4 regions of the Terrabacter sp. RAF57 genome follow, and region 1 is predicted to be linked to each of the others. Evidence: predicted binding sites of a transcription regulator. Region 1 holds the regulator's gene; each other region holds the start of a gene.
The links. Region 1 encodes LexA, which represses DNA repair genes until DNA is damaged. Its sites were predicted from a motif close to TCGAACANNTGTTCGA; they were not measured.
Positions count from the first base shown of each region.

Region 2: the regulator LexA is predicted to act here: its motif matches at 1,630-1,645, upstream of AB4Y83_RS14590 (DUF6504 family protein).
Region 3: the regulator LexA is predicted to act here: its motif matches at 1,181-1,196, upstream of AB4Y83_RS15410 (alpha-ketoglutarate-dependent dioxygenase AlkB).
Region 4: the regulator LexA is predicted to act here: its motif matches at 4,800-4,815, upstream of AB4Y83_RS10915 (HNH endonuclease signature motif containing protein).

Region 1 covers NZ_JBFRDT010000004.1:94,924-101,826, forward strand. The annotation lists gene AB4Y83_RS07590 (hypothetical protein) at 1-38, opposite strand, end outside; gene AB4Y83_RS07595 (alpha/beta hydrolase) at 35-1,777, opposite strand; gene AB4Y83_RS07600 (hypothetical protein) at 1,813-2,118, opposite strand; gene AB4Y83_RS07605 (LysM peptidoglycan-binding domain-containing protein) at 2,386-2,799, opposite strand; gene lexA (transcriptional repressor LexA) at 3,028-3,753, shown strand; gene AB4Y83_RS07615 (hypothetical protein) at 3,863-4,798, shown strand; gene AB4Y83_RS07620 (phosphotransferase) at 4,802-5,845, opposite strand; gene AB4Y83_RS07625 (Sir2 family NAD-dependent protein deacetylase) at 5,829-6,791, opposite strand; gene AB4Y83_RS07630 (LysR family transcriptional regulator) at 6,876-6,903, shown strand, end outside.
Region 2 covers NZ_JBFRDT010000012.1:36,613-41,877, reverse strand. The annotation lists gene AB4Y83_RS14600 (DNA polymerase III subunit alpha) at 1-510, opposite strand, end outside; gene AB4Y83_RS14595 (SAV_6107 family HEPN domain-containing protein) at 519-968, opposite strand; gene AB4Y83_RS14590 (DUF6504 family protein) at 1,000-1,455, opposite strand; gene AB4Y83_RS14585 (DUF4126 domain-containing protein) at 2,034-2,729, shown strand; gene AB4Y83_RS14580 (hypothetical protein) at 2,891-3,442, shown strand; gene AB4Y83_RS14575 (methylenetetrahydrofolate reductase) at 3,562-4,470, opposite strand; gene AB4Y83_RS14570 (polyprenyl synthetase family protein) at 4,565-5,265, shown strand, end outside.
Region 3 covers NZ_JBFRDT010000013.1:70,630-78,689, forward strand. The annotation lists gene AB4Y83_RS15400 (isoprenyl transferase) at 1-331, opposite strand, end outside; gene recO (DNA repair protein RecO) at 369-1,097, opposite strand; gene AB4Y83_RS15410 (alpha-ketoglutarate-dependent dioxygenase AlkB) at 1,218-1,868, shown strand; gene AB4Y83_RS15415 (maleylpyruvate isomerase family mycothiol-dependent enzyme) at 1,883-2,701, shown strand; gene AB4Y83_RS15420 (hypothetical protein) at 2,712-4,250, opposite strand; gene leuA (2-isopropylmalate synthase) at 4,287-6,044, opposite strand; gene AB4Y83_RS15430 (hypothetical protein) at 6,152-6,625, opposite strand; gene AB4Y83_RS15435 (hypothetical protein) at 6,674-6,865, opposite strand; gene AB4Y83_RS15440 (VOC family protein) at 6,906-7,271, opposite strand; gene era (GTPase Era) at 7,336-8,060, opposite strand, start outside.
Region 4 covers NZ_JBFRDT010000007.1:75,547-83,606, reverse strand. The annotation lists gene AB4Y83_RS10940 (tryptophan-rich sensory protein) at 1-5, shown strand, start outside; gene AB4Y83_RS10935 (lipase family protein) at 26-1,255, opposite strand; gene AB4Y83_RS10930 (GlxA family transcriptional regulator) at 1,357-2,319, opposite strand; gene AB4Y83_RS10925 (hypothetical protein) at 2,411-2,572, shown strand; gene AB4Y83_RS10920 (hypothetical protein) at 2,602-3,027, opposite strand; gene AB4Y83_RS10915 (HNH endonuclease signature motif containing protein) at 3,283-4,761, opposite strand; gene AB4Y83_RS10910 (DMT family transporter) at 4,887-5,819, opposite strand; gene AB4Y83_RS10905 (rhodanese-like domain-containing protein) at 6,011-6,391, shown strand; gene AB4Y83_RS10900 (glutamate decarboxylase) at 6,428-7,804, opposite strand; gene AB4Y83_RS10895 (hypothetical protein) at 7,839-8,060, opposite strand, start outside.

The sequences.
Region 1 (6,903 bases):
TCGAACGGACGGGTCGGGCCGTCGTCGAACGAGGTCACGGGACGAGCCTCGGCCAGCGCAGGGGGTCGGTCCCAAGGCTCGGTCCGGTCGTCGTGCACGCCCTCTCGTCGACGCCCTGGAAGACCCGCAGGTCGGGACGACCGGCCGCCACTGCGACGAGGTTGCGCGCACTGTCGGTGCCGGCCCGGAGGTAGTCGGAGTGACCGGCGGAGGTGCGACGGACGTCGACGAAGTCCGATCGCGGGTGGAGCCAGTGGTTGCAGCCGGTCCCGGTCTGCTTGAGCGCGAAGGTCGAGAGCCGGCTCGCGCCCACGACGTCCGCCGGCGCCGTGCCGTGCACCATCCAGCCGTAGGCGAACACGTCGTCCCCGACCGCGCCGAGGACGTTGAGGGAGCCGGGTTTGAGGGCGGTGTGCGCCACGTCCGAGAACGGCAGGCCGGGCGCACCGAAGACGGCGACATCGTCGATCGCACTCGTGCGGAGCGAGGCCTGGCCGGCGAGAGTGCCGCCGTAGGAGTGGGCCCAGACCGTCTGGTGAGCCGGACGGTGACGGGAGGCCTCGACACCGGTCACGAAGTCGGCCAGCGCGCCGGCGTTGTCGCGGGCGAGCTTGCCGTTGAGGACGTTCCGGTCGACCGACGTGACGATCTCGTGGACCTGCGGCGCGTCGTAGCCCATCCACGTCACGAGTGCGACGTCCTCACCACGCGCCACCGCCTTGGCCTCCGAACGCATCCGCACGAAGGTGTCGTCGTAGCGCCGGAGATCGGCCCCGACCATGGTCGACAGGCCGCCGACGAACGTGACGACGTGCTCGGCCCGGTCGACGTCGCCGATCGCGACGACCGCCTTGACGTCGGGTCCGTTCGCGTCGACGAGGAGCAGACGTCGGGGTCCACCGTCGCGACGCCCGAGCACGTCGCGCACCGCCTGCAGGGCCGCCACGTGCTCGGCCGAACGGGTGCGCTCGGCGGCATTGCTCGCAGACGCCGCCCGCTGCGCCTCCTGCTCGCGGGTCCAGGCAGCCTGCTCCGCTCGGCCGAGCAGGACGAGGTTGGCCTCGTGGCGAGCGGCGGCCGGCACCCCGTCGCGAGGACCCACCCAGTCCGGACGCTCACGGATGGCGCGGCGTCGCTCCTCGTCGGTCAGGGACCGCCACCAGGCGGCGGAGGCGAACACCTGACCGCCGACCCCGGCACTCGTCGAGGGCCCCGCCGGCGGAGGTGGCAGCTGCGGGTCCAGCTGCCCGGCAGTCCCCGGAGACGCCGTCGCGCCACGGGCAGCGGTCAGCAGCCCTCTCCACAGCTCGTCGTCGGTCTGGCTCGCGGCCTGTCGGGCCCGCGCCAGACAGGCGTGCACCTCGACCCTCAACAGCTCGTCGAGCCGTGCCCGGTGCGCCTCGCCTGCAGGGTCACCGAGCGACGCGCGGACGGGAAGGAAGAGCCGACCCTCGCCGTCGACCCAGGCGCCCTCGTCGGCGGCTCGACGGTCGGCGCGACCGACGAGCTCGAGCGCCGACTGCAGACGTGCCGCGGCGTGCCCGACCGCGTGACCGGTCACCGCGATGCTCCCCGCGAGCCGTCCGAGGCCGGCGACGACGAGGCCGTAGCGGTCGGCGGCCGCCGAGGAGGCCGCGCCCGACCAGCGCGGCGCGGCGGCGCGACGCCACAGCACGAGCTCCGCGAGTCCGAGGACCCGGAGGCGGTGCTCCTCGAGGCGCCGGCCCACCTCGAGCAGGGACTGCGGCCGGCAGGCCCGGACATCGGCGACGGTCATGGTCAGCGGAGCACCGGCACCCGCCACACCAGGTCTCATCGGGTGCCGCCGGATGACGACGACCGCAGGGCCTGCCGAGACGCGTGCTCGACGGCGTCATAGGTGTCGGCGGCCGTGGCGAGGCAGCGGCCCAGCTCGCGCAGCTCCCAGCGGGTCCCGGCCAGCCGCGCCTCCCACGCCGCAGCGACCTGGCCGAGGCCGCCGGCGACACGACCACCGGGGATCGCCCCACCGAGTGGCCGCAGCTCGTCGGCGATCCTCAGCCGCCGCACCCGCGCCAGCACCTCGCCGACCGAGGCGGCGTCCTCGCGCAGCGCGTCGGTGTCCACGTCGTAGCGCATCCCCTGCTCCCTTCCGAGGACAGCCACGCTAGGCAAGGCGCCCGAGGACTCGAGCCCGTCATCCACAGGGGTCGGGAACGGCAGCTGCGGGCACAGCAGGACGCCGCACCCCGGTCAGGGATGCGGCGTCCGGGGCAGGAACGGCGGGGTCGAAGCGCCGCTACCGCCAGCCGCTGAAGGTGGAGCCAACGCGGCGGATCGGAAGGGCCGGGACGGGCGCAGCCGGACACACGGCATACGTCCTCGGCCGGCCCAGGAGGCCCCGGGTCAGCGACCCGGGACGACGAGCTGCTGGCCGGCGTGGACCGAGCTGGTGCTGAGCGCGTTGGCGATCTGCAACTCGACGACACCCTCGGCCGTGGTGAGCTCAGGCAGCTCGCGGGCGGCGATGCCCGACAGGGTCTGGCCGGACCGGACCGTGATCGTGCGCGGCTCGCCCGTGGCCGACGCGAGCTGACCGGCGAGTCCGACGCCGAGGAGGGAGACGACGCCCGCGACGAGGAGCGTCACGACGAGGCGACCGAAACGCGTCAGGCGCATCGGCGGCCTCGCGGCACGCGCCGCACGAGCGGCCTCCGGCCCGGTGGGGACGAGGACGAGACGGGGCCGACCGGTCGGCTGCGACCGCGCGGGCTCCTCGGTGTGCGGCTGACGAACGGCCTCGAGGACGATGGCGCTCATGGTGACCTCCCCTTGCTCCTGATCTGGCGAACACGTGTTCGATAGAACGTCTGTACGAGTTGTAGCACGTATGTTCGATGAAGTCGAGACACGCATCGAACAGGTGTTTGGCAACTGTGTTCGAACTGCGTAGTCTTTCCTCACACCACAGACCTCACCAGCCACCACTGACACTGGCCCCACACCCAGCGTCACGACGCGGACTGACGAGCCGACGAAGGGGACACCATGGGCGTGACCGAGCTTCCCGATCGCGAGACCGGCGACGGTCTCACCGTCCGCCAGCGGCGGGTGCTCGAGGTCATCCGCAACTCCGTCGACCGGCGCGGCTACCCGCCGAGCATGCGCGAGATCGGCGACGCCGTCGGCCTCGCCAGCCCTTCGAGCGTCTCCCACCAGCTCAACGCCCTCGTCGCCAAGGGCTACCTGCGACGCGACCCGAACCGGCCGCGGGCCCTCGAGGTCGTCTCTCCCGACGCGAAGGCCGAGGAGCTCGGCTACCGCGGAGGCGACCCGACCGTGCCACGTCCACGGGGCGACCACTACGACACCGAGACCGACTCGGGCGACGCGCGCCCCGAGGCCTCCTATGTCCCGGTGCTCGGCCAGATCGCCGCCGGCGTGCCGATCACGGCCGAGGAGGTCGTCGAGGACGTCTTCCCGCTGCCCAAGCAGCTCGTGGGCGAGGGCGATCTCTTCCTACTCAAGGTCACCGGCGACTCGATGGTCGAGGCCGCCATCTGCGACGGCGACTGGGTCGTCGTGCGCCAGCAGCAGCACGCCGAGAACGGCGACGTCGTGGCCGCGATGCTCGACAACGAGGCGACGGTCAAGACGTTCAAGCGCACCGACGGGCACGTGTGGCTCATGCCGCACAACCCTGACTTCTCGCCCATCGACGGCGACCACGCGACGATCCTCGGCAAGGTCACGGCGGTCCTGCGCCGGCTCTGACGACGCGCCGCTCCCCCACCCGACGACGGATGCCGTCGGCGCCCCTCGCGCCGGCGGCATCGTCGCGTCCGGGAGGCGTATCGGACGCGACGGCGCGAGACTCTGACTCGTGAGTCCTGCGAAGGAGACCGCCATGGCACCCGGCCGCACCCGCGACGTCGTCTTCACCTACCGCTACCTGCGCGGCGCAATGATCGCCCTGCTCCTCATGCTGCTCCTCTCGGTGGGCTACCAGTGGTGGTGGGAGACCGACCACTCGTGCTGGCTCGGCTCGATCAGCGCGTACTACTACACGCCGGCGCGGACCGTCTTCGTCGGCTCGCTGTGCGCGCTCGGGGCCAGCCTCATCGCCTACAAGGGGCACTCGCCCGAGGAGGACGTGCTGCTCAACTTCTCGGGCTTCATGGCCTTCGTCGTCGCCATGGTCCCGACGGTGCCGGACGGGCGGTGCGGGCCGAACGCGTACACCCAGACCCCGGCCGAGATCGCCGCGGCCGTGCGCAACAACATCTGGTCTCTCGTCGTCGTCGCCGTCCTCGCGGCCCTCGTGGCCGCCTGGCTCAAGCGCGGCGCGATGACGCGCGCCCCGTCCGACCGGCCTACGGTGCGCTCGATGGTCGTCTCGGCCGTCTGCGGTCTGGTGCTGCTCGCGGAGCTCACCCTCTTCCTCGTGCTGCGCGACCGGTTCATCGCGCTGAGCCACGGCATCGCCGCGGGCACCATGGTGGCCGGGGTGATCGCCGTCATGGTCTTCAGCGCCCTGCGCGCCGAGGAGCGCCACCAAGGCACCACCGGTGGCACCGGCGCGAGCGGAACGCTCTACAAGCGCATCTACATCGCGATCGCGGTCGCCCTGGCCTTCGCCCTGGGGGCGACGGTGCTGACGGCCCTGACGGTGCGCGGCTTCGACCACCTGATCCTCATCGCCGAGGTCATCATCATCGTGCTCTTCGCCGCCTACTGGGGCGTGCAGACCAAGGAGCTGTGGGACCTGCGCGAGGCCGATGGCGCCGAGGCGCGTTCGGCTCGGTCCGTGGCCGAATAGCCTTCAGGACAGCGGCGGTTCGTCACCGAGAGCACCGAGCCACCACGTGCCGGCGTCGCCGTGCTCGACCGCCTCCTCCGGCGTCAGGGTCGCGGTGACCCGGAGCCACGACTCGGCGCGCCCGAGCCGCCCGAGCCGCAGCGCGGACGGCAGGGCCGAGCGCAGTGCAGCGACCGGGACGACGTCGCCCCAGACCTCGAGCGCGGCGTCCGCCACCCGCCTCAGCCGAGGGTCGTCCGGGGTGGCGCCGAAGCGGTGGAGCAGCACGTTGAGCGGGACGAAGAGCGCGGACAGCGGGTGGGCGAGCACGGCGTCACCGAAGTCGAAGAAGCGCATCCCGTGCGCCGTCGCGAAGACGTTGCTGGCGTGGAGGTCGTTGTGCACGAGGCTCTCCCGCAGGCCGAGACTCCCCACGTCGTCGGCCCACGCCGTGACCGCCGGCAGCAGCGCACGCAACCGGTGCGCGACGTCGTCGGCCATGCGGCGCGGGTCGTCCGGGGCCAGGGCCGTCAGGGACGCGACCCTCGCCTCGACGTAGGCCGCCGACTCGGCCGGAGGCAGGGCCGTGATGCCCGCGCCGAGGAGGTCCGCCTCGTGGCCGACGAGCTCGCGCTGGAGGTGCATCGCCTCGGCGGCGACCCGGCACCAGGCGTCGACGTCGTCGTCCGCGACCGTCAGGGCGAAGACCGGTCCTTGGTCGGGCACGAGGTGCAGGCCGCGCTCGACGTCGGCCGCGACGACCGGGACGACCCGGTGCGGCGACAGGCGGTCGAGCACGACGAGCAGGGCCGCTTCGAACGACTGGTGCGCGCAGTTCTGCTTGGCCCAGTAGGTGGCGCCGTCGGATGTGACACCGCGCCACACCGTCGACCAGGGGCGTTGGTGCACCGCGTCGAGCGACACGAGGTCGATGCCGAGACCGCCCAGGACTCCACCGACCCACTCGCGCAGCTCGGCCTCGAACGCGCCGGACGTCCAGCGGACGGACGAGCCGTCCCCGGACTCCGGGAGGGCGGCATACCAAGGCAGTTCAGTGCCCGAGGGCATCGCGCAGCTCCGTCAGCGTCGGGCCGAGAGGCGCGTGGAGGCGCAGCGTCGCCTCGGCGTCGCCGCGCGTCGCCGACCGCGTGACGATCGCGACGGGCACGTCGCGCTGGTGCGCGCGACGGACGAAGCGGTAGCCGCTCATGACCGACAGCGACGACCCGAGCACGAGGACGGCGCCGGCACCCTCGACGAGCGAGAAGCACTGCTCCACGAGCGCCTTGGGCACCGACTCACCGAAGAAGACGACGTCGGGCTTGACGGTGTCGTGGCCGCAGACGAGGCAGCGCGGGGCGTGGAAGGACTCGACGAGCGCGTCGGCGAGCACGACGTCACCGTCGGGCCGCACCTGCTCACCCCACTGCGAGCCCACCACGTGCGCCGCCTCCTCGAAGCGGTCCATGAAGCCGGGGTTGGCCTCGGTCATCCTCTCGTGCAGACCGATTCGCGAGGTGTACTCGCCGCACGTGAGACAGACAGCACGGTCGAGGGACCCGTGCAGCTCGATGACGTCCGTCGCCCCCGCAGCCTGGTGCAGGCCGTCGACGTTCTGGGTGATGATCGGCCCGACGTAGCCCGCACGTTGCAGGTCGGTGACGACGCGGTGCCCCTCGTTGGGGGCGGCGGCGTTGAAGCGCTGCCAGCCGATGTAGCTGCGGGCCCAGTAACGCCGACGGGCCTCGCTCGACCCCGCGAACTCGCCGTACGTCATCGGCTCGACCCGACGGGTCCCGTCGGGCCCGCGATAGTCGGGGATGCCCGACTCGGTCGAGAGCCCCGCACCGGAGAGCACGACGACGCCGCCGCCACTGACGAGGTCGACGAGGTCGTCGAAGGTGCCGAGGTCGTGCGTCTGGAGCGGCAGGGTGCGCGAGGTGGAGAGCCGGGTCGTCGCCGGGGTGACCGCGGCGGCCGTCGACTGCGGGGGTATGCCGTTCGGCTGCTGCACCCGGCAAGCCTACGTGCCGCTCCGGCACCATTCTCGACCGATCGGCTACAGCAGGATTCCATAATCATCGGTTATGATGAGCACATGATCGATGCTGCCGGCCTGCGGGTCA
Region 2 (5,265 bases), on a different contig from region 1:
GGGCGGGGTGGGCAGCAGGCGCGCGTGCTCGGCGACGAGGGCCGCGGACGTGACCGGGTTGCCGCGCTCGCCGTGCAGGTGGGTGGCGGTGACGAGGCGACAGAGCGCCGCCCACCCGGCACCCGGGGCGAGGCCGGTGCTGCTGCCCCGGGCCAGCACCGTGACCCGCGGGAGCCGCGGGTCGACGAGGGCGCCGCCACGGACCGGGGTGCGCACGGGACGGCTGCGCTGGCGCTCGGGGTGCTCGGGGCCGAGGGCGAGATCGACGCCGAGGACCGGCGCGACGTCGTGCTCCATGCAGGAGCGGACGAACTTCACGGCGCCGTAGAGCCCGTCGCGGTCGGTCAGGGCGAGCGCCGGCTGCCCGAACGCCGCGGCACGCTCGACGAGCTGGTGCGGCTTGGCCGTGCCGTAGCGCATGGAGTAGCCGGACGCGACGTGCAGGTGCACGAAGCTCTCGGTGCTGCCGGCCGCGCTGCTCGTGCGGCCGCTGGTGATGGTGGTGGTCATGCCGGTCGTCACCCGCTCGCCCGGCTCCTCGAGACCGGGGTGATCGACTGCGGCAGCGGGATCGTCGCGGGGACACCGAGGAGGTCCTGGACGATCTCGAGGAACATCTCGGCCTGGCGCAGCAGGTCGTCGGACTCGCGTGCGCTGATGTGACCGCCGCGGTCGATGACCGACCGGTGCGCCGAGCAGGCGGCGAAGAAGGCGGCCCACTCCCCCAGCTCCGGGGCCACCCCGGGCAGCACCTGCCACACGCTGCGCGGTCGCGAACGTGGCGACGGCACGGTGCGGGCGGCGACGAGGGCCGCGGCGGCGCGCAGGGCTCCGAGGTGGGCGTCGCGATAGCGCTCGGACGCGTCGCTCGTGCGGCACGCGGTCTCGAGGGTGGTCCGGCCCCGCTCGAGCAGGTCGAGCACGGCGACCGAGATGGGTGGGCGGCGCAGGTCGTGGGCGGTGGTCATGGTGGTTCCTCTCCTCTCTCGTCTCATGGGCTCAGTCGGCGACCCGGACGAGCGACCAGTGGTCGCCGCGCGGGGACTCGTCGTGGGCGAGGTCGTAGACCCCGGGCGTGAACGACCATCCCGGGCTCGCCTCGACGCGCCAGACGTGCTGCTCGCTCGCCGCGGCGACGAGCGTCTCGCCGGGACGGACCTGCGCCTCGTCGGCCTCGAGCGCGTCGTGCCACCAGGCCCGCCGCTCGCGCCACTGGGCGAGGACGCCTCGGACGACGTAGAGGCGCYCGCGCCAGATGAACGCCTCGGGTGGCGCCTCGAGGGACCCGGCCTCGGAACCCGAGGGTCCCGACGACCCGGAGTCCCGTGAGGACCTCGAGGACCCGGGCGGACGGGTCGACCTTCCGACCGGACCACCGGAGCCCACGACGGACTGCTCCTGCTGCTCCCGCTCGCGCACTCTCACCTGCACGGCGTCACTGAACCTGCGCACCACGACACGTCTCCCTCGGACACGTCGAGGCCGGACATCACGACCCAGACCACCCGCGCCCCACACGAGCGGTCCGACACCAACCGACGACTTGAACTGACAACTGACTGACAACTGACTGGCTCGGACACCGGCTCGGACCTCACCTCCCGGGCACCTCACCCGAAGAGACGACGTTCGAACACCTGTTCTATACTCGAAGCCTAACCCCTGGCGCCGACAGCCTGTCAAGACGGTCCGCGGGTCACGTCCACGCGATCCCGAGCCGCCGCAGCCGACCTCTCCGCACGCGTCCGTTTCGCCCCGCTCCGGACCGATCTGAGTACCCGTGCTCAGGTCCGTGCGGCGTCCCCGGCGACAGAGTGATGGCGCGGGTTCGGTCCGCGAACGGAGGGGCGCAGGGGTCCTGTCCGCTCACGGATCGGGCCCGTTCCGCTGCCCCCTCCGCCGCCTGCAGCGCGCCCCGTTGCGCCACCCCCGGGAATACGGGAGCGTCAGGGACGTTGGACCTGGGCTCGGCCGACCGGTCGGGCCACAGCCGCACCGGCGCACCGCGACCGGCGCACGACCGAAGGGGTGTCGTGGGCGCCGAGCTCATCCCCATGGCCTTCACCACCGGGTGGGGCAGCGGCATCAACGCGTACGCCGTCGTGCTCGTCCTCGGGCTGGCCGACAAGGTCTTCAACCTGAGCCAGATCCCGAACGCCTTGGCTCGCACCGACGTGCTCATCGGGGCGGCCGTCCTCTTCGTCGTCGAGATGTTCGCCGACAAGATCCCCTACGTCGACTCCGCCTGGGACTCCGTGCACACCGTCGTCAGACCGGCCGTCGGGGCGACGATCGGCTACCTCATCGGCCACGACACGGCGAGCCTCGACGCCGCCGTGGGCGCGGCGACCGGTGGTGTCACGGCCCTCATCTCGCACGGGATCAAGGCCGGGCTGCGCGCTGCCGTCAACACCTCCCCCGAACCGGCGAGCAACGTCCTCGTCAGCACCACCGAGGACGTGACCGTCACCGGCGTCACCGCCCTCGCCATCGCGCACCCGTGGTGGGCCGCTGCCATCGCCCTGCTCTTCCTCGTGCTCGGCGCGTTCCTCGTCTACAAGCTGGCCGCACGCATCCGCCGCTACAAGCGCCGCTACGACGCCTGGGGCGAACGCGTCGGCATCGCCGTGCCCTCCGAGCGCCGGGAGCGCCGCGGGACCGCTGCGCCACCGCCGCCGTCGGCCCGGGCCGACGAGCGTCTCGAGCGACCCTTCGACCAGGAGACCTGACCGGCCCGCCCGGTGAGCGCCGCCACCCCCGGACCTGGGTCCCCACAGGTCCGCAGTCCTCTCACAGGACCTCCCCACCCTGACGAGGGTGGGGACACAGGGCTGTTGCCGACGGTGGACACGGCTGGCACGAGGCCAGCCCATCGAAGGAGTGGGAACGCATGAAGAACAAGACCATCGCGCTGGCAGGCGCCGGCATCGTGGCCGCGTCGGCGCTCGCGCTCGGTGGGGCCGCCCTCGCGAGCGCGGACGAGACGGGTGCCACCCGCACCACCACCAGCTACGGCCAGCTCGGCGAGGGCCCCCGGGCCAACGGCAACACCAACGGCAACACCAACGGCAAGACCGACGGCAACACCGACCCGAGCAAGCCGATGCGCTTCGACGAGACGCTGCTCACGGGCGACGTCGCCGCCACGGTGACGGCGGCCGCCAAGGCCAAGGAGCCGACCGCGACGATCGAGCGCGTCGAGACCGACTCGGACGGCGTCTACGAGGCGCACATGGTGCGCACCGACGGCACCCACATCACGGTGCAGGTCGACGCGTCCTTCGCCGTGACGGCCGTCCAGGAGGGCGGACCTGGCGGGACGGGCGGACCCGGTGGCCGTGGCGGTGACCACGACGGCGACGGCCCCCAGGGCCAGTCGGGCCAATCGGGCGAGGCCCCGGCCTCCCCCAACGGCACGGCCACCCCGCCGAGCACCACCTGACCGACCCGGCCCACGCACCGGACGGCCGGCCCTTCCCTGGGGGCCGGTCGTCCTCGTGTCGTCGGGCTGGCCGCACCTCCAGCCGGGGGGGCCCCTCGTCCTCCGAGTCTCCGCGCCGGTCAGAGGTTGCCGAAGACCTCGAGCGTCGCCGACGACCGGTTCATCGTGATGAAGTGGATGCCGGGAGCACCCTCGTCGAGCAGGCGGCGCGACGACTCCGTGGCGATCGCCATGCCCTCGGCGCGGACCCCGGCGGCGTCGTCGCCGTGTCGCTCGAGACGGTCGGTGACCGCGGTCGGCATCGGCTGCCCTGCCAGCTGCGCCATGCGCACCACCTGACGGGCGTTGGTGATCGGCATGATCGCCGGGACGACCGGCAGCCGCGACCCGCGCCGGGCGAGCTCGTCGCGCAGCCGGAGGTAGTGGTCGACGTCGAAGACCATCTGGGTGATGGCGAACTCGGCGCCGGCGCGCTCCTTGCGGATCAGGGTCTCTGCGTCCTCGCTGATGTCGCCCGACTCGGGGTGGCCGTCGGGGAAGGCCGCGACACCGACGGTGAAGTCGCCGAGCCCCCGGACCAGTGCGACGAGCTCGTCGGCGTGGTCGAGGCCCTCGGGGTGCGCCACCCACGGCTGGCCGAGGCCGCCCTGGGGGTCACCGCGCAGGGCCAGGATGTTGCGGACCCCAGCGGCGGCATACGACCCGACGATGCTGCGCAGCTCGGCGACGGAGTGCCCGACGCACGTCAGGTGCGCCATGGGCGTCAGCGAGGTCGCCTCGAGGACGCGCTGGGTGAGCCGGACGGTGCGGTCGCGGGTGCCGCCGCCGGCGCCGTAGGTGATCGAGACGAAGCTCGGCGACACCTTCTCGAGGCGTCGGATGGCGTCCCAGAGCTGCGCCTCGGACGCGTCGTCCTTGGGCGGGAAGAACTCGAAGCTGTACGTCGGGGTGTCGGCCTCGATCATCGCCGGGATGGACCGCGTGAACCGCTCCGCCCGCGCCATCGAGGATGCCGTGCCGTGTGCCATGCCGCACACCATAAGCCGCGCGCGTCCGCGGTGTCCGGGCTGTTCACGGGCGCACCCGCGCGCCGCGTAGGCTGACCCCGATTCCCGCGACTCGATGGAGGACCCCGTGCAGACCCCCACCGACCTCGATGTGCTGCGCCGTCGGGTGCAGCAGGCGATCGACGGGCAGATCGCCGGGGCCACGCAGTCGCTGGCCGCGATCGGAGAGGAGACAGCCCCGCTCGTCGCGGCCGTGTCCGGCCTGCTGACCGGCGGCAAGGGTCTGCGCGCCGGCTTCCTCTACTGGGGCTACCGCGCCGCCGGTGGCGCCGACTCCGACGCCCTCGTGCGCCTGGCCGCGAGCATGGAGTTCTTCCAGGGCGCCGCCCTGCTCCACGACGACGTCATGGACCGCAGCGACACGAGACGGGGTATGCCGTCCGCGCACCGTGCCGTCGCCTCGCTGCACCAGGCGCGTGGCTGGGCGGGTGACGCCGACCGCTTCGGCGAGGGCACCGCGATCCTGGCCGGCGACCTGTGCCTCACGTGGTGCGACGAGCTGTACGCGACGTGCGGCCTGCCCGCCGACGAGCTGGCCCGCGGCCGTCAGCTCTTCGACTCGATGCGCACGCAGCTCATGGGCGGCCAGTTCCTCGACCTGCTCGAGTCCGCCCGCGGCTGGGACGGGCTCGACCTCGACGCCCGGGTCGCCTCGGCGCGCAAGGTGATCCGCTTCAAGAGCGCGAAGTACACCATCGAGCACCCGCTGCTCATCGGGGCGCTCGTCGGCGGCGCGCCGGACGGGTCGCTCGCTCC
Region 3 (8,060 bases), on a different contig from region 1:
GCACGCCCCACTCGTGGAGCTGGTCGCGTCGTCGGCGGATGACGTCGCGGTTGAAGCCCATGAGGAAGCGCACCTCGTCGGGAGACCGCCGCCAGTTCTCGGTCGAGAAGGCGTAGGCGGACAGGTGGGTCACGCCGACGTCGATGGCTCCGGCCACGACGTCGAGCAGCGACGCCTCCCCGGCCTCGTGGCCCTTGGTCCGCGGGAGCCCTCGCGCGTTGGCCCACCGGCCGTTGCCGTCCATGACGATCGCGACGTGCTTGGGCAGCAGGGCAGGCGCGATGACGGGCGGGGTGGCGCCGGACGGGTGCGGGAAGGGCTTGGCGTACATGGGGCTCCGGTCGGTCGGGATCGGGTTCGCTGCTGGCTCAGGCGCGCTCGACGAGGCGCAGCGACCGCAGCCCTCGCTCGATGTGCCACTGGAGGAAGGCGGAGACGAGGCCGTTGCCCTGCCTGCGGCACCGCTCGTCGCTCGCGTCGGCGACGTCCCAGTCGCCGGTCAGCAGTGACGCGAGCAGCTCGAAGGTCTCGGGGGCAGGGGCGCTCGAGCCGGGCGGACGGCATACGGAGCACARGGCGCCGCCGGCCTGCACGTTGAAGGCCCGGTGCGGGCCCGGGGCCCCGCACTTCGCGCAGTCGACGAAGCTCGGTGCCCAGCCGGCGACGGCGAGCGAGCGCAGCAGGTAGGCGTCGAGGACGAGCCCGGCGTCGTGGCTGTGCTCGGCGAGGGAGCGCAGCGCGCCGGCGAGCAGGAGGTACTGCTGCGTCTGCGGCTCGTGCTCCTCGGTGAGCTGGAGCGCCGTCTCGAGCATCGAGGTGGCGCACGTGTACGCGATGTAGTCACGCGCGATGGCGTCACCGTAGGGCGCGAGCGTCTCGACCTGCGTGACGGTGTCGAGGTTGCGACCCTCGTAGCACTGCACGTCGATGACCATGCCGGGCTCGAGGCGCGACCCGAAGCGCGACTTCGTGCGGCGCACCCCCTTGGCGACGGCGCGGACCCGACCCCGCGTGCGGGTCAGCATCGTGATGATGCGGTCGGCCTCGCCCAGCTTGTGGGTGCGCAGGACGATCGCCTCGTCACGGTAGAGGGGCATGGGTCCATTGTCTCCCCCGCCGAGGCGTCGGCCGCACCGCACGCGCCGGTGTCCACGAGGTCGACGCGAAACACCGCCGGGAGTCGAACACCCGTTCGACCCGTGGGCTATCGTGGGGCCATGGACCTCTCTCTCCAGGGTTCGCTCCTCGACCTCACCGACGCGATGACGCTGCGCGACGTCGGCACCGGGAAGACCCGCCACCACCTGGCCCACGGCGCGTGGGTCGACGTCCGTCCCGGCTGGCTCGCGGCCGGCGACGAACTCTTCACGGCCCTGCTGCGTGACGTGCCGTGGCACGCCGAGCGCCGGCAGATGTACGACTCCGTCGTCGACGTCCCTCGGCTGACGAAGTTCTACGCCGGCGACGAGAGGCTGCCCCACCCGATGCTCGTCGAGGCCCGCGACGCCCTGAGCCGTCACTACGCGCCCGAGCTCGGCGAACCGTTCGTCACGGCCGGCCTGTGCCTCTACCGCGACGGTCGCGACAGCGTCGCCTGGCACGGCGACCGCATCGGGCGCTCGCGCGACAGCGACACGATGATCGCGATCCTGTCGCTCGGTTCCGCACGCACACTCGCCCTCCGCCKTCGTGACGGCGGACCGATCCCCGGCTCGACGACAAAGAGCTTGCGCTATCCCCTGGGACATGGTGACCTCGTCGTGATGGGCGGCTCGTGCCAGCGGACATGGGACCACTCGGTGCCGAAGACGTCCGAGCCGATGGGGCCGCGCATCTCGGTGCAGTTCCGTGTAGCCGGTGTTCGCTGACAGGAGACCCACGTATGCCGTCCAGCCGCTCAGGTGGCCCCCTTCCCTTCCTCGACCACCTCGCGGCCGACTCGGCCCGCTTCCGGACCGTGCTCGCGACGGCCCCAGCGGACGCCCGCGTGCCGACGTGTCCCGACTGGGACGCCGACGACCTGCTGTGGCACCTCGGCGAGGTGCAGTGGTTCTGGGGCGAGATCGCCGAGCGCAGGCTCACCGATCCGGCCGACCTCGACGCGATGAACGCGAGCCGCGAGGAGCGTCCGGGCGACCGCGGCGGGCTGCTCGCCTTCTTCGATCGCTCGAGCGAGCGGCTTCAGCGGGTGCTCGGCGAGCTGGCGCCCGAAACGCCGCTGTGGATGTGGTACGACGAGGACCAGACCGCCGGCTACATCCGCCGTCGCCAGGCCCACGAGGCGATGGTGCACCGCGTCGACGCCGAGGTCACGGTGGGTGAGCGGACCCCGCTCGACTGTCGGCTGGCCGCCGACGGCATCGACGAGGCCCTGCGGATCATGCGCGGCCACGAGCCCGAGCCGGACCTGACGCACGTACCGGTCTCGGCGCCGGTGACGATCGCGACGGTCGATGCCATGCACGCGTGGACGGTCACTCCCGTGCGCATCACCGGCACGTGGAACGGCGACGAGATCGACGTGCAGCGCTTCCTCGTCAGCGACGGACCGGACGACGCCGCGGCGGCCGAGATCAGCGGGTCCGCAGCCGACATCGACTGCTGGCTCTGGAACCGTCCGGTGGAGGGCGAGATCACGCGCGACGGCGACGCGGCAGCGCTGGCCGCGGTCGATGCTGTGCTCACCGACTCGATCGACTGACCCGGACGGCTCAGCCGGTGCGGCGCCCGAGGCGACCTGCTCGCCTCGGGCGCGGGAGCCAGGCGTGGACCATCGCGGCCAGGACGACGACGAGAGGGACGAACGCGAAGAGGTAGCGCGAGCGTCCCTGGAGCACGAGCGTGAAGGCCGCGATGCCGAGCACCGAGCCAGCGACGAGCAGCGTCTCCCTCCGGTAAGGCGCGCGCAGCAGCCCGACACCGGCCACGAGCAGCACGGCCAGCCACACTGCCTGGGTCACGTCGGCGCGCAGCTGGTAGCCCGACCCGTGGAAGCCGTTGAGGTCGTGGACGATCCCGGTCACGCCTGTCGCCGGCGCGAGCGTGCCGGGCAGCGAGTCGGGGCCCTCGCCCCACGCCCAGAACATCCCGTCGCCCCAGTTCCAGGCCGCCTTGCTGCCGTAGAAGGCGAGCGTGCCACCGAGACCTCGCTCAGCCCACCGGTCTGCGAGGACGTCCACTGCATACGTCTTCATCTCGCCCTGGCTGCGGCCGGTCACCGCGTCGACCATCTCCCGTGAGTACGCGCCGTAGCTGACCACGCCGGTGGGCGAGCGCTGCTCGTCGGAACCGAGCGCGACCCACCAGAGGATCGGGGGTGAGACCGCGGTGTCGATGCGCGCGGAGTCGACCCCGGAGGCCGCGGAGGCCGCGGCGCCGAGGCCCACGCCGAGGACGACGAACGCGAGGGCGGAGGCCGCGCAGGCGGCGATGACGCCCGCGCGCCGGGCCGGGAGGAGGTCGTGGTCGAAGATCGCCACGACGGCCGTCAGGACCGCCGCGATGGCGATGACGACCGGGGTGGTCTTGATGGAGTAGGCCACCGTGACCGACACGATCGCGAGCAGCCACAGGACGACTCGTCCCGTGCGCGGCCGCGGGGTCATGGCCCGGACGGCCAGGGCCACTCCCCCGACGACGAACGGCATCGCGTAGAAGTCGGTGTAGGGCACCGCCAGCCACGGGCTCGTGCCGACGAGGACGAGCGTCGCGAGCTGGGCGCCGAGGGAAGGACCGCGACCTGCCACGCGCCCGACGAGGTCGTGGACGGCATACAGCGTCAGGCCCACGCAGATCCCGTTGAGCGGGATGAGGACTGCGTCGGGTGCGAGCGAGAACGCCTGTCCCACAGCGACGCCCATTCTGTCGATGGCGAGCAGCGGCAGGTTGTTGGGGTAGAGGGAGAGGTAGTCGTACTCGCCCTGGCTGAGCGGTCTCCCTACTTGGAGGCCGCGCGCCATGTCCATGACGATCCGCGCGTCCCAGCCGTAGCGGTAGCGCGTCATGAGACCGACGAGCGTCGCGACGACGCCTCCGCCGACCGCGATCGCCACCGGCACCCAGCGCCGCTTCGCCCACCCGGGGACGCGGACGACCGCGGCGAACAGCACCAGCCCGAGGGTGACGGGCACGACCACCTGCCAGCGGTGCTCGACGTTGACCGGTCGGGGCGCGACGAGTCCCACGACCGCGACCGCGACGAGCGAGACCCCGGCCAGTCGAAGCAGCGCTCGACCGACCGGGGACTCCATGGCGCCAGACGCTACCCCACGCGGGTGGTCGTCAGATCAGGCGTCCGACGAGGGGCTCGGAACGGCGTCGCGGTGGGCGCGGTTGACCGCCGAGACGATCGCCTTGATGGACGCCGTGACGATCGACGGGTCGACCCCGACACCCCAGAGCACGCGGTCGCCGACGGCGCACTCGACGTAGGCCGCGGCGCGGGCGTCGCCACCCGCGGAGAGGGCGTGCTCGGCGTAGTCGAGGACCCGGACGTCCGGGGTGCCCTCGACGGTCGAGAGCGCATCGACGAAGGCCGCGATGGGACCGTTGCCCGTGCCGGTGACGGTCATGGACTCGCCACCGTCGCGGACGGTCGCCTCGATCGTGCTCGCCCCGTCGACGGTCGAGTCGGTGACGACGTTGACGAGCTCGAAGCGGCCCCAGGCCCGGCTCGGGTCGGGGAGGTACTCGTCCTGGAACTTGGCCCACAGGTCGGCTGGAGCGACCTCGCCGCCGTCCTGGTCGACACCGCGCTGGACGACACCGGAGAACTCGATCTGCAGCCGACGCGGCAGGTCCATCTGGTGCTCGGTCTTCATGATGTACGCGACGCCGCCCTTGCCGGACTGGCTGTTGACGCGGACGACGGCCTCGTAGGAGCGGCCGAGGTCGTGCGGGTCGATGGGGAGGTAGGGGACGCCCCAGACGAGGTCGTCGATCCCCGTGCCCTTCGCCTCGGCCTCGGACGCCATGGCCTCGAAGCCCTTCTTGATGGCGTCCTGGTGCGATCCGGAGAAGGCCGTGAAGACGAGGTCGCCGCCGTAGGGGTGGCGCTCGCCCACGGGCAGCTGGTTGCAGTACTCGACGGTGCGGCGCACCTCGTCGATGTCGCTGAAGTCGATCTGCGGATCGACGCCCTGGCTGAAGAGGTTCATCCCGAGGGTGACGAGGCAGACGTTGCCGGTGCGCTCACCGTTGCCGAACAGGCAGCCCTCGATGCGGTCGGCGCCGGCGAGGTAGCCGAGCTCGGCCGCGGCCACGCCGGTGCCGCGGTCGTTGTGGGGGTGCAGGCTCACGACGATCGACTCTCGCCGCTCGAGGTGGCGGACCATCCACTCGATCGAGTCGGCGTAGACGTTGGGCGTCGCCATCTCGACGGTCGCCGGCAGGTTGACGATGATCTTGTGGTCGGGCGTCGGGTCGATGACGTCGACGACGGCGTTGCAGATCCGCATCGCGAAGTCGAGCTCGGTGCCGGTGTAGGACTCCGGCGAGTACTCGTAGTAGATCGTCGTGTCGGGGATCGTCTCCTCGAGCTTCCTGCACAGGCGCGCGGCCTGGACGGCGATGTCGATGATGCCGTCCTGGTCGAGGCCGAAGACGACCTTGCGCTGCAGCGCCGACGTCGAGTTGTAGAAGTGGACGATGGCCTGCTTGCTGCCCCGGATCGCATCGTAGGTGCGCTCGATGAGGTGGTCGCGACACTGCGTCAGCACCTGGATCGTCACGTCATCGGGGATGTGTCCGCCCTCGATGAGCTCACGGCAGAAGTCGAAGTCGGTCTGGCTCGCCGACGGGAAGCCGACCTCGATCTCCTTGTAACCCATCTTCACGAGCAGCTGGAACATCCGGAGCTTCCGCTCGGAGTTCATCGGGTCGATGAGCGCCTGGTTGCCGTCGCGCAGGTCGACGGCGCACCAGCGCGGGGCCGCCGCGATGCGTTTCGTCGGCCACGTGCGGTCCGGGAGCTCGAACGGGATCTGCTCGTGGAAGGGGACGTACTTCTGGAACGGCATTCCCGACGTCTGCTGGGGGTGGATCATCGCGTCACTCTCTCGTCTGCGTTTCGCTCGGTGTCCGGCCGGACACGGGAAACTCCGCGACGAGGAGGGCCGGGGTCAGGCCTCGTCGCGGCAGAGAAGAAGGAGGCTCACCGCTCGCACCCGTTCACCGTATGCCGGTCGCTCCGCTCGCGTCCACCCCTCGGGACCGCTGCCCGGATCCTGAGACGTTCGCGCGGGGTCCTGGACGTCAGGAGTGCTGCGCCCCTCGGGGAAAGCGCCACGGCGTCCTCGACGGACGTGAGCGGCACCGGGGTCGCGGCGAGCTCGGCGACGTGCGCCCGGTGGGCGTCGGGCGGGCTGCCCCAGAACCACGAGACGAAGGCGAAGGTCGTGCCGTCTGCTGACAGCTGGACCGTCGCGACGTCGGGCACGTGGGCGGCGAACTCCGACCTGGCCGGTTCGGCGTAGCCGGCGAGGAGCCGCTCCGTGACCCTCGGCGGGAACTCCGTCGCGCAGCGCCCGAGGGTGCGCCAGCCGAGCCGCTCGAGGGCGCCGACGACCTCGGGATAGGGCGAGACGAGGTCAGCCCGGTCTGTCACGTCCACGTACTCGTAGCGCACGGAACTCCCTGTCGACGCGGAGGGCAGTCGCCGTCTGAGGCGAACAGGTCAGGGCGCGGACCGCGGACCGCCAGGCAGATCGGCGGAGGCCGTCGGCTCGTCGGATCCGGGCACGGCCGGAGACTCCGCCGCCTGGGAGTCCTCGCGGGCGTCGGCGATCTGCTCCTCCGGACGCGGCGGCACCGTCTGGTCCTCCTCGAGGACCTCGAGCTCGTGGTCGTGCGCTGGCTGCTCGGACATGTCTGCCTCCTTGCCCGGAGTGTAGGGCGAGGCGCTGACCTCAGGCGCGCTGGCAGACCATGAGCGCGTTGCCGTCAGGGTCCTCGAACTGCACGAAGACGACGCTGCCGATGTCCTCGACGTCCGAGGTGATCCTCACGCCGAGCGCCCGCAGGTGCTCGACCGTCGCCGTCATGTCGTCGGTCCAGAGGAAGAACCGCGGTGGCCCGGACGCCACGAAGTCCTGGCGGTTGGCGTCGAGCGCCTGCCGGGTCTGCCCGTCCGTCGGGATGTCGTAGATCGTGGCGTCGTGGGAGGCCACGTCGGTCTCGAAACCGAGCACGGCGGCATACCACCGGATGGCAGCGGCCATGTCGCGGACCGGGACGAAGACCTGACCGACGCGGCGAAGGATGGGGCTGCTCATCGCGGCAGGCTGGAGGACCCGGCCACGAACGAGAAACCCGTTGCGTTGCGGTGCCCGTCGCGGGTCAGAAGCCGAGGCGCTGGAGCTGCTTGGGGTCGCGTTGCCAGTCCTTGGCCACCTTGACGTGGAGGTCGAGGTAGACCTTCTGCCCGAGGAGGGCCTCGATGCCCTTGCGGGCGTTCGTGCCGACCTCGCGCAGCCGGGAGCCGCCGCGTCCGATGACGATGGCCTTCTGGCTGGGGCGCTCGACGAAGACGTTGACGCGCACGTCGAGCAGCGGGTTGTCGTCGGGCCGCCCCTCGCGCTGCACCATCTCCTCGACGACGACGGCGAGCGAGTGCGGCAGCTCGTCGCGCACACCCTCGAGCGCCGCCTCGCGCACGAGCTCGGCGATCATGACCATCTCGGGCTCGTCGGTGAGCATCCCGTCGGGGTAGAGCTGCGGCGAGCGCGGCAGGAAGGACGCGAGGACGTCGCGCACCTCCTCGACCTGGCTCCCGGAGACGGCCGAGCACGGGATGATCGCGTCCCACTCCCCCAGCTGGTCGATGGCGATGAGGTGCTCCGCGAGCCGCTCGCGGTCGACGGCGTCGGCCTTCGTGGCGATGGCGACGACCGGACGGCGCCGGACCGAACGCAGCTCGGCGAGCTCGTGGGCGATGAAGGTGTCGCCGGGGCCGATGCGCTGGTCGGCCGGCAGGCAGAAGCCGATGACGTCGACCTCGAGCAGGGTCTCGCGGACGAGGTCGTTGAGGCGCTGGCCGAGGAGGGTCCGCGGCTTGTGGAGAC
Region 4 (8,060 bases), on a different contig from region 1:
GCTGAGCCCGGCCGGTCGGACCGGCTCAGAGCCACCAGCAGTCGGAGACCTGGGGGAGCCCGGCGGCGCGGGCCTCGAGGAAGGCGTACTGCTTGGCGAACGACGGCACCGCCCCGCCGACGTGCGTCGGCGTGATGTTGGGCGAGAAGGCCACGTTGGCGCCGCGGGTGCACCAGTCGTGCGCGAGACCGCGCCCGACGGCATACGGGATGACGTCGTCGAGGACGGAGTGCGTCACGAGCACCGGGACGGCGGGCCTCAGCCGGCCGATGCGCTGCTCGGCGATGATCGATCGGAAGGGCTCTGCCGCGGCGAGCTCGGTCAGCGTGCGCCCGTCCTTCGTCAGGTCGCTCGAGCGGGTGAAGGCGTGCAGGGCGATCGACTCGCCGACGCACTCGCCCTTGACCGCGGCGATGACGGAGGTGCCTCGGGCGTTGAGGAAGCCGTCGAGGTCGAGGCCGTAGGCGGCGGACTGGCCGGCGACGGCGTAGAGCGCGAAGGCGGAGTAGAGGCTGCCGTCGAGGTGGTCGGCGACGGCACCGAGCTCGGCGGGGACGGCGCCGGCGACCGCACCCTCGAGCCTCAGCTCTGGGGCATACGTGGGCGCGAGCTCCACGGCTGCGGCACTCGCACCGCCGCCCTGGCTGTAACCGGCCAGCATGACCGGGCCGCCGCTCGGCAGCCCGGTGCCGGGGAGGCGCTGGGCGGCGCGCACCATGTCGAGGACGGCGTGCGCCTGGGCCTCGCGGACCATGTACGTGTGGGTGCCGGGTGTGCCGAGGCCCTGGTAGTCGGTCATGGCGACCGCATAGCCGCGGGTCAGCAGGCCGGAGATGAAGGCGCCTTCGTACTCCGAGCCGGCGGCGAGCTGACGGCTCGGGGCGCACTGGTCACCCATCCCCTGGGTGCCCGCCGCGTAGCCGATGAGGGGGCGCTGGCCCGGACCGAACCACGGGACCGGCGGCACGAGGACGGTGCCCGTCACGGCGATCGGGGCGCCGCTGCGGTCGCGGCTGGCATACCTGACCCGAGTGGCGCGCGCGGTCGACGGGACGGCCTTGACCGGGTCGAGATAGAAGGTCATCGGCTCGGCCTCGAGCACCGTGCCGGGTGCTCCGGTGACGGGCGCGGGAGGGTCGTAGAAGCCAGAGGCCCGGGCTGTCGTGACCGGCGACATGACCGCCGCGGCGATCGCGAGCACGACGACGCCGACGACGCGACGGGTGCGGGACGGGCGTTGGGTCGAACGAGGCACGGCGGCTTCCCCTCAGGCGGCAGGACGACGTCGGTGGCGTCCACTGGCCAGCAACTTACTGACGGTAACCAAGCCTGTCGCGCTGAAGCTGCGGCGGAGGGTCAGGCCGAGGCGGGCTGCTTCGTGAAGGCGCGGCGGTACGCGACCGGCGGGATGCCGATCTCGCGCTGGAAGTGGTGCCGCAGCACGGCGGCCGTCGCGAAGCCGCTCTCGCGGGCGATCCGCTCGATGTCGAGGTCGGTCGACTCGAGCAGGTGACGGGCCCGGAGCACCCGTTGGCTCGTCAGCCACTTGTGCGGGGTCGTGCCGACCTCGGCGGTGAAGCGGCGGGCGAAGGTGCGTTCCGACATGGCCGCCCGCCTGGCGAGCGACGGGATCGAGTGCTCCTCGTCGAGGCGCTCGGCAACCCACTCCATGACGTCCTGGAGGCCCTCGCACGGCTCGGACGGGACGGGCGTCTCGACGAACTGGCGCTGCCCACCGGAACGGTGCGGCGGGACGACCATGCGGCGCGCGATGCGGGTCGCCACCTCCGAGCCGAGCTCGGTGCGCACGATGTGCAGGCACGCGTCGATGCCGGCAGCCGTGCCGGCGCTCGTCAGGACCGGGCCGTCCTCGACGTAGAGGACGTCGAGGTCAACGCAGGCGCGGGGGTGCTCGTCGGCCAGCCGGGCGGCATACCTCCAGTGGGTCGTGCACTCACGGCCGTCGAGCAGGCCGGCGGCGGCGAGCTGGAAGGCGCCCGAGCAGACGGAGAGGACGCGACCGCCGTTCGCTGCGGTGTGGCGGAGGATGTCGAGGACGTCCGGGTCGTAGGGACCGTCGACGGCTCCGCCGGGGATGGCGACGAGGTCGGCACCGCAGGCGGCTTCGAGAGGGAAGGGCGCGACGATGCTGAGGCCGCTCGTCGTGCGGAGCACCTCGCCCGGGCGTGCCGAGCAGACGCGGAAGTCGAAGGGCGGGACACCGTCGTCGGTGCGGTCGATGCCGAAGACCTCACAGAGGACGCCGAGCTCGAACATGGCCACGGGCTCCTGGGCGATGACGGCGATGGTGCGCAGCATCCGGCCAGCATGGCACGGTTGGCAGGATCTTGTCGATCATCGACAGTTCTGCCACTCGTGGCGGGATCATGATGAGCGCAGACTTTCTGCCATGGACATCATCTTCTTCTTCGTCATGATCATCGCCATCGTCGCGGCCCTCGAGCCGCACCACCGTCGGACGTTCTCACTGCCGCGCGCTCCCTTCGGCGCCGACGCCGAGGTCGACCGCGACATCGAGCGCGTCCTGCACGACGTGCCCGTCACCCGCTGACACACCTGGCCCGCGCCGGCTGGCGGCCGTCAGTCGATGCGCGGCCACAGGTCGTGCGGATCGCGAGCCGGTCGGAAGCCACAGGCCTCGGCGAGGTGCCGGGCGTCGCGGAACCGACGGGCGAGCGACACGGGCTCGTGCGCGTCACTGCCGAAGCTCACCGCGCCACCGCCGACGTCGTGCCACCAGCGGACGACCGTCGGGTGCAGCGGCAGGACCGTGTTGATCTCGAGCACCTTGCCGGCCTCCGCGACGGCCTCGAGGGCCTGGTGGAGTTCGACCTCGAACTCCGCCGGGTCGAAGGGGCCGTCCGCGGCCTCGTCCCAAGAACGGATGGGGTCGTCGATGTGGGCGAGGACCTCGAAGGCGTCGTCGGCCGCGACCATGGCTGCGACGTCGCGCAGGTAGCTGCGGACGATGTCCGCGGCAGTCCCAGCTCGAGCGCCCGCGCGCACGTGCGGTCCATGGATCCGTGCGCGGCGTCCCACGACCACTCGCTGTGCACATGACTGTCCGCCGGGAGCGTCATCCGGCCACGCTAGGCCCACCCGCCGCCATTGGCGCTGTCGAAGCCGCGCGCCAGCCGGCCCCGCCCGCCTGCGGGTCCTGCTCGACGCTGTCGGCCATCCCTTCTGCCTCACGACCGTCACCGGCGACTGAGCCCGGACCAGCCTCACTGCACGCCGTGCCCGCACAGCCGAGCCCAGCGGTCAGAAGGGTGGCGGATCGTCGGCAGTCTCGGCTCCAGCTGAAAGGCATCGAGGCGGTGGACCCGCGCCCGGGTCGCGGAGGGCTTCTCGCCAGTCCTTGGGATAGGTGATGTAGTCGCGACCGGCGAGCGAGGACCAGGAGATGCCGTCGTCGTCGACCCGCTCGACCTGCCAGACTCCGGCGGTCTTGCCGTTGTGGCAGCCCCGGCTCAGGGACTCGGAGTTGGAGACGTGGGTGGAGCCGGCCGGCCACGGGACGACGTGGTCGAGGTCGCACCGGTCGGCCGGCACCTGGCACCCGGGGGCCCGGCAGACGCCGTCGACGGCCCGCACGTGCTCGACCATCGCGGCGGTCGGGCGGTAGCAGTCGGTGGAGAGCTCGAGGGCGCGGCCGGTGTCGACGTCGACGGCAAGGCGCTGCCACACCGAGCCCGGTGCGGTCATGATCTGGCGGGCGTGGGCGGCGGTGACCCAGCCGTGGCCGGGCAGCTCGCAGGCGGCGTCGGACATCCCGACGGCGACCTCGAACGGGACGACGATGCGGACGGCCGCGGGCGCCGCGTCGGACAGCAGGCCCGTACACGAGAGCTCCTCCTCGAGACCACCACCGAGACCGCCACCGGCACCGACAGGTCCGCCGGTGCCGGACGGGACGACGCCGAAGAGGGCGAGGTCGCAGAGCAGGTCGCTGCGCAGCTGGTCGAGGCTGCGGTCGTCGCCACCCGCGCGGGCGACCCGAGCCAGGGCATCGACCCGGTCGAGCACACCGACGACCCGCTCGGCCGGCGCGACGACGGTGAACGTCCCCATCCCGTCCTCGACGAGGCGGCCATACGCCGTGCGACGCAGACGAGAGGACCGGCGGCGCCCCTCGGCAGCCCGGGAGTCGGCCGAGCGGACGCACCGCTGCAACCGCGTGGCGAAGAGGCGCTGAGAGGCGACCGCGCCGTCCGGAGCCGGCGCGAGCACCGTGGCCTCGAGGTCGGGGAGGACGTCGTCGCCCAGCGCCCGCGTCTCGACGACGACGCGCAGGGCTCGCTGGAGACTGACAGCACCGGTCCGCAGCCGCTCACGCAGCACCCGATGACGCCGGGGTGCTGTCGCGAGCTCGAGCCGGCGGGCGACCTCGGTCGCGCCCACCCCGGTCGCCCAGGCGATCTCCTGCGCGGCGACCTGGTCGGCCGTGATCGGGACGGGCGAGCTCGTCGTCCACCGGGCGAGCTGCTGCTCCTCGACGGAGTGCAGCGCGGCATACGCGTCGACGAGACGACCCTCGAGGCGAGCCTTCTGGACCTCGAGGCGCTCGATCTGCGAGAGCACCTCCTCGGCCTCGTCATCCAACGTGAGGGACGCGCTGCGCTCCTGCGCGCGATCGGCGCGGGCCTTCGCCTGACCGAGCAGCCAGACCACGCGGGGATCGAGGCTGCTGCCACCGTCAGTCGCGTCGGGCGCCGGACGCCCGGTGTCGAGGAATGGCACGAACTCACTCCTCCCACCCGGGTCGCCGACCCCTCTATTGGAACACACGTTCGATAGACTGTGAAGGTCTGTCCACACTGTGAGTCCATCCGATCCCGTTGCGTCGCAAAGGGATCGGAGCGCGCTCACTCCTCCGCGGTCGGAGCCACTCGTGGCTTGCGCCGCGTCAGCAGGACACCGGCGATGCACAACGCCCCGCCGACGAAGGTCAGGGGCGGCGGCACCTCGGAGAGCAGCGCCCAGGCGATGAGTGTCGCGATGAACGGCACGAGGAACGTCGTCAGGGTCAGCGTGCCGGCATCGCTGCGCGCCAGCACGTAGGCCCACGTCGAGAAGGCGATGGCGGTCGGGAAGATCCCGAGGTAGGCGATCCACCACAAGGTGCTGGGGTCGCTGTCACGCACCACGGTGACGAGCTCGCCGCTCCACGGCAGGCACACGACGGCGCCGATGATGCAGGCGAGCCACGTGACCTCGGGACCCGGCAACCGCCCGAGGAGCGGCTTCTGCGCGAGGACGCCCACGGCATACGTCACCGCAGCCAGGACGGCGAGCCACACGCCCACCATGTCGCCGGAGTCGCCTGAGGAGAAGCCGCGCGCGATGACGACGACACCGGCGAAGCCGACGGCCATGCCGATGAGCAGCCAACGCGTCATCTTCTCACCGAGGAAGACCGTGGCGAGGAGCGCGACGATGATCGGCCCGATCTGCACGATGAGCGCGGAGGTGCCGGCGTCGATGCGCCGCTCGGCCTCGTTGAGGGCGAGGTTGTAGATGCCGAACCAGCCGACCCCGCAGAGCAGCAGCAGGGGCCAGTCGCGGCGGCCCGGCCAGGTCCGCGGCCGTCGGAAGACGAGGACCCCGAGGGCGACCGACGCGACGAGCAGACGCCCGAGCGACAGCGCGCCCGGCGGCACGTCTCGGCCGAGGTGGCGGATCGCGACGAACGCGGACGCCCAGAGGAGGAGCGTCACGGCCACGGCAGCCAGGACGAGCCACCTTGCACGGCGAGCGCTGGACGGGGCCTGGGATGCAGTGCGGGAGTCCACGGTCACCCGACGACCGTAGGCGTCGACACCGACAGAGCGCCGCCGGTTTTCCGGTCAGATGTCCCCCACATCCCGCCACCACGGACGGGTGTCAGGGGTCCGGTCGCACAGGCGTCGACGCCCGCCGTGTGGCACGGTGGACGTGCCCCCAGCGCAAGGGTGCCGACCTGCCGCTGCCCGTCCCGAGAGGCCTGACCATGTCCCGACCCCGCACCATCGACGAGGTCCTCGCCGAGGCTCGCGGTCGCCTCCACCGGCTCACGCCCGAGCAGGCCGAGATGGCACGTGCGGACGGCGCGCTCGTCGTCGACATCCGCCCCGCCGCCCAGCGTGCGGCCGAGGGTGAGCTGCCCTTCGCGACGGTGATCGAGCGCAACGTCCTCGAGTGGCGTCTCGATCCCTCGAGCGACGCGTCGCTGCCGGTCGCGAGCCACGACCTCGAGGTGATCGTCCTCTGCCAGGAGGGCTACACGTCCAGCCTGGCGGCCGCCTCGCTCCAGGACCTCGGCATCCACCGCGCCACCGACGTCATCGGGGGGTATGCCGCGTGGCGGGCGTGGCTCGCCTCCGCCGAGTAGGCCCGGACCGAGGACGGTCGAGGGCGCAGCAGTTGATCAGTGGCCCGGGCCGCTGACCATCTTGGCTCGCTCCGACTCGTGTGCCGCACCCTTCGCCGCCAGCGTCGTGCAGGCCTCCTCGATGTCGCGGGCCAGCGTGTCGACGTGCTCGCGGCTCATCGTCTCCTTGACCAGCGCGCGCATGATGGTGACGTCCTGGGCGTCGGGCGGCAGCGTGTAGGCGGGCACCATCCAACCGCGCTCGGCAGACAGCTGCCAGGCCATGTCGAACTCGTCGTACCCGTGGTCACCGGACAGCATGAAGGCGACGAGCGGGAGCTGCTCCTCCTCCCGGCCGATCAGCTCGAAGCGCCCCATCGCCTCGAGCTTGTCGCCGAGCATCCGAGCATTCGCCTGCATGTTGCGCATGATGTAGGTGTAGCCCTCACGTCCGTAGCGCACGAGGTTGTAGTACTGCGCCAGGACCATCGCCGACCCCGTCGAGAAGTTCAGGGTGAAGGTCGAGTCGGTCTTGCCGAGGTAGTTCTCCTTGAAGACCAGGTCGGGCGCCAGGTCTGCGACCTCCCGGAAGATCAGCCAGCCGATGCCCGGATAGACCAGGCCGAACTTGTGACCCGAGACGTTGATCGAGCGCACCTGCTCGAGCCGGAAGTCCCACGGCGAGTCGGGGTAGAGGAACGGCCACACGAAGCCACCACTGGCCCCGTCGACATGAAGCGGCACGTCGAGGTCACGCTCTCGCTTCATCTGCACGAGGAGGTCGTTGATGCCGACGATGTCGTCCTTGTGGCCGGTGAAGGTGGTGCCGAGGACGGCCGCGACTCCGATGGTGTTCTCGTCCACGTGCGGCGCGACGTCCTCCGGGCCGATGGTGTACTTCCCGGGCTGAAGCGGGACGATCCGCGCCTCGACGTCGAAGTAGCGACAGAACTTCTCCCACACGACGTGCACGTCGCCGCCGAAGACCAGGTTCGGACGCTCCGTCGAGCCGCCCGCGGCCTGGCGACGGGTGCGCCAGTTCCACTTCAGCGACAGACCGCCGAGCATGATCGCCTCGGACGAGCCCTGGGTGCGTGCCCCGGTGGTCTCGCCCGGGGCGTGGAACAGGTCGGCGAGCATCCGGATGCAGCGCTGCTCGATCTCGGCCGTGCGCGGGTACTCAGCGTGGTCGATGAAGTTGCGGTGCAGGTTCTCCGCGATGATCTGCTGCGCCTCGGGCTCCATCCACGTGGTGACGAAGGTCGCGAGGTTGCGCCCCGGATCTCCTTCGAGGGCGAGGTCCTCGGCGACGAGGCGCATCGCGTCCACTGCACTCATCCCGGTGACCGGGAACTCGCGGCTGGGCACCTCCTCGGTCACGAAGCGGTTGCCGTAGAGCGCTGCTATGGCGTTGATCTCGGACGGTGTGGACATGCGCTTCTCCTTGAGTCGGACGGAGGGGTGGTGTCTAGGGACTCGCGGGCGTGGCGGTCGCGACGGCACGACGCCAGGCCGGGAGCAGGAGTGCGGCGCCGACGAGGAAGCACACGGCGCCCCAGAAGGTCCCGGCCACGGCGATCCGCGTGCTCAGCACCTGGTCCGTGCTCGGCACGACGTAGCTGGCGATCGCGGAGGCCATGAAGAACACCGAGCCGAGCATGTTGAGCCAGGCGATCCGCCACGGGAACGA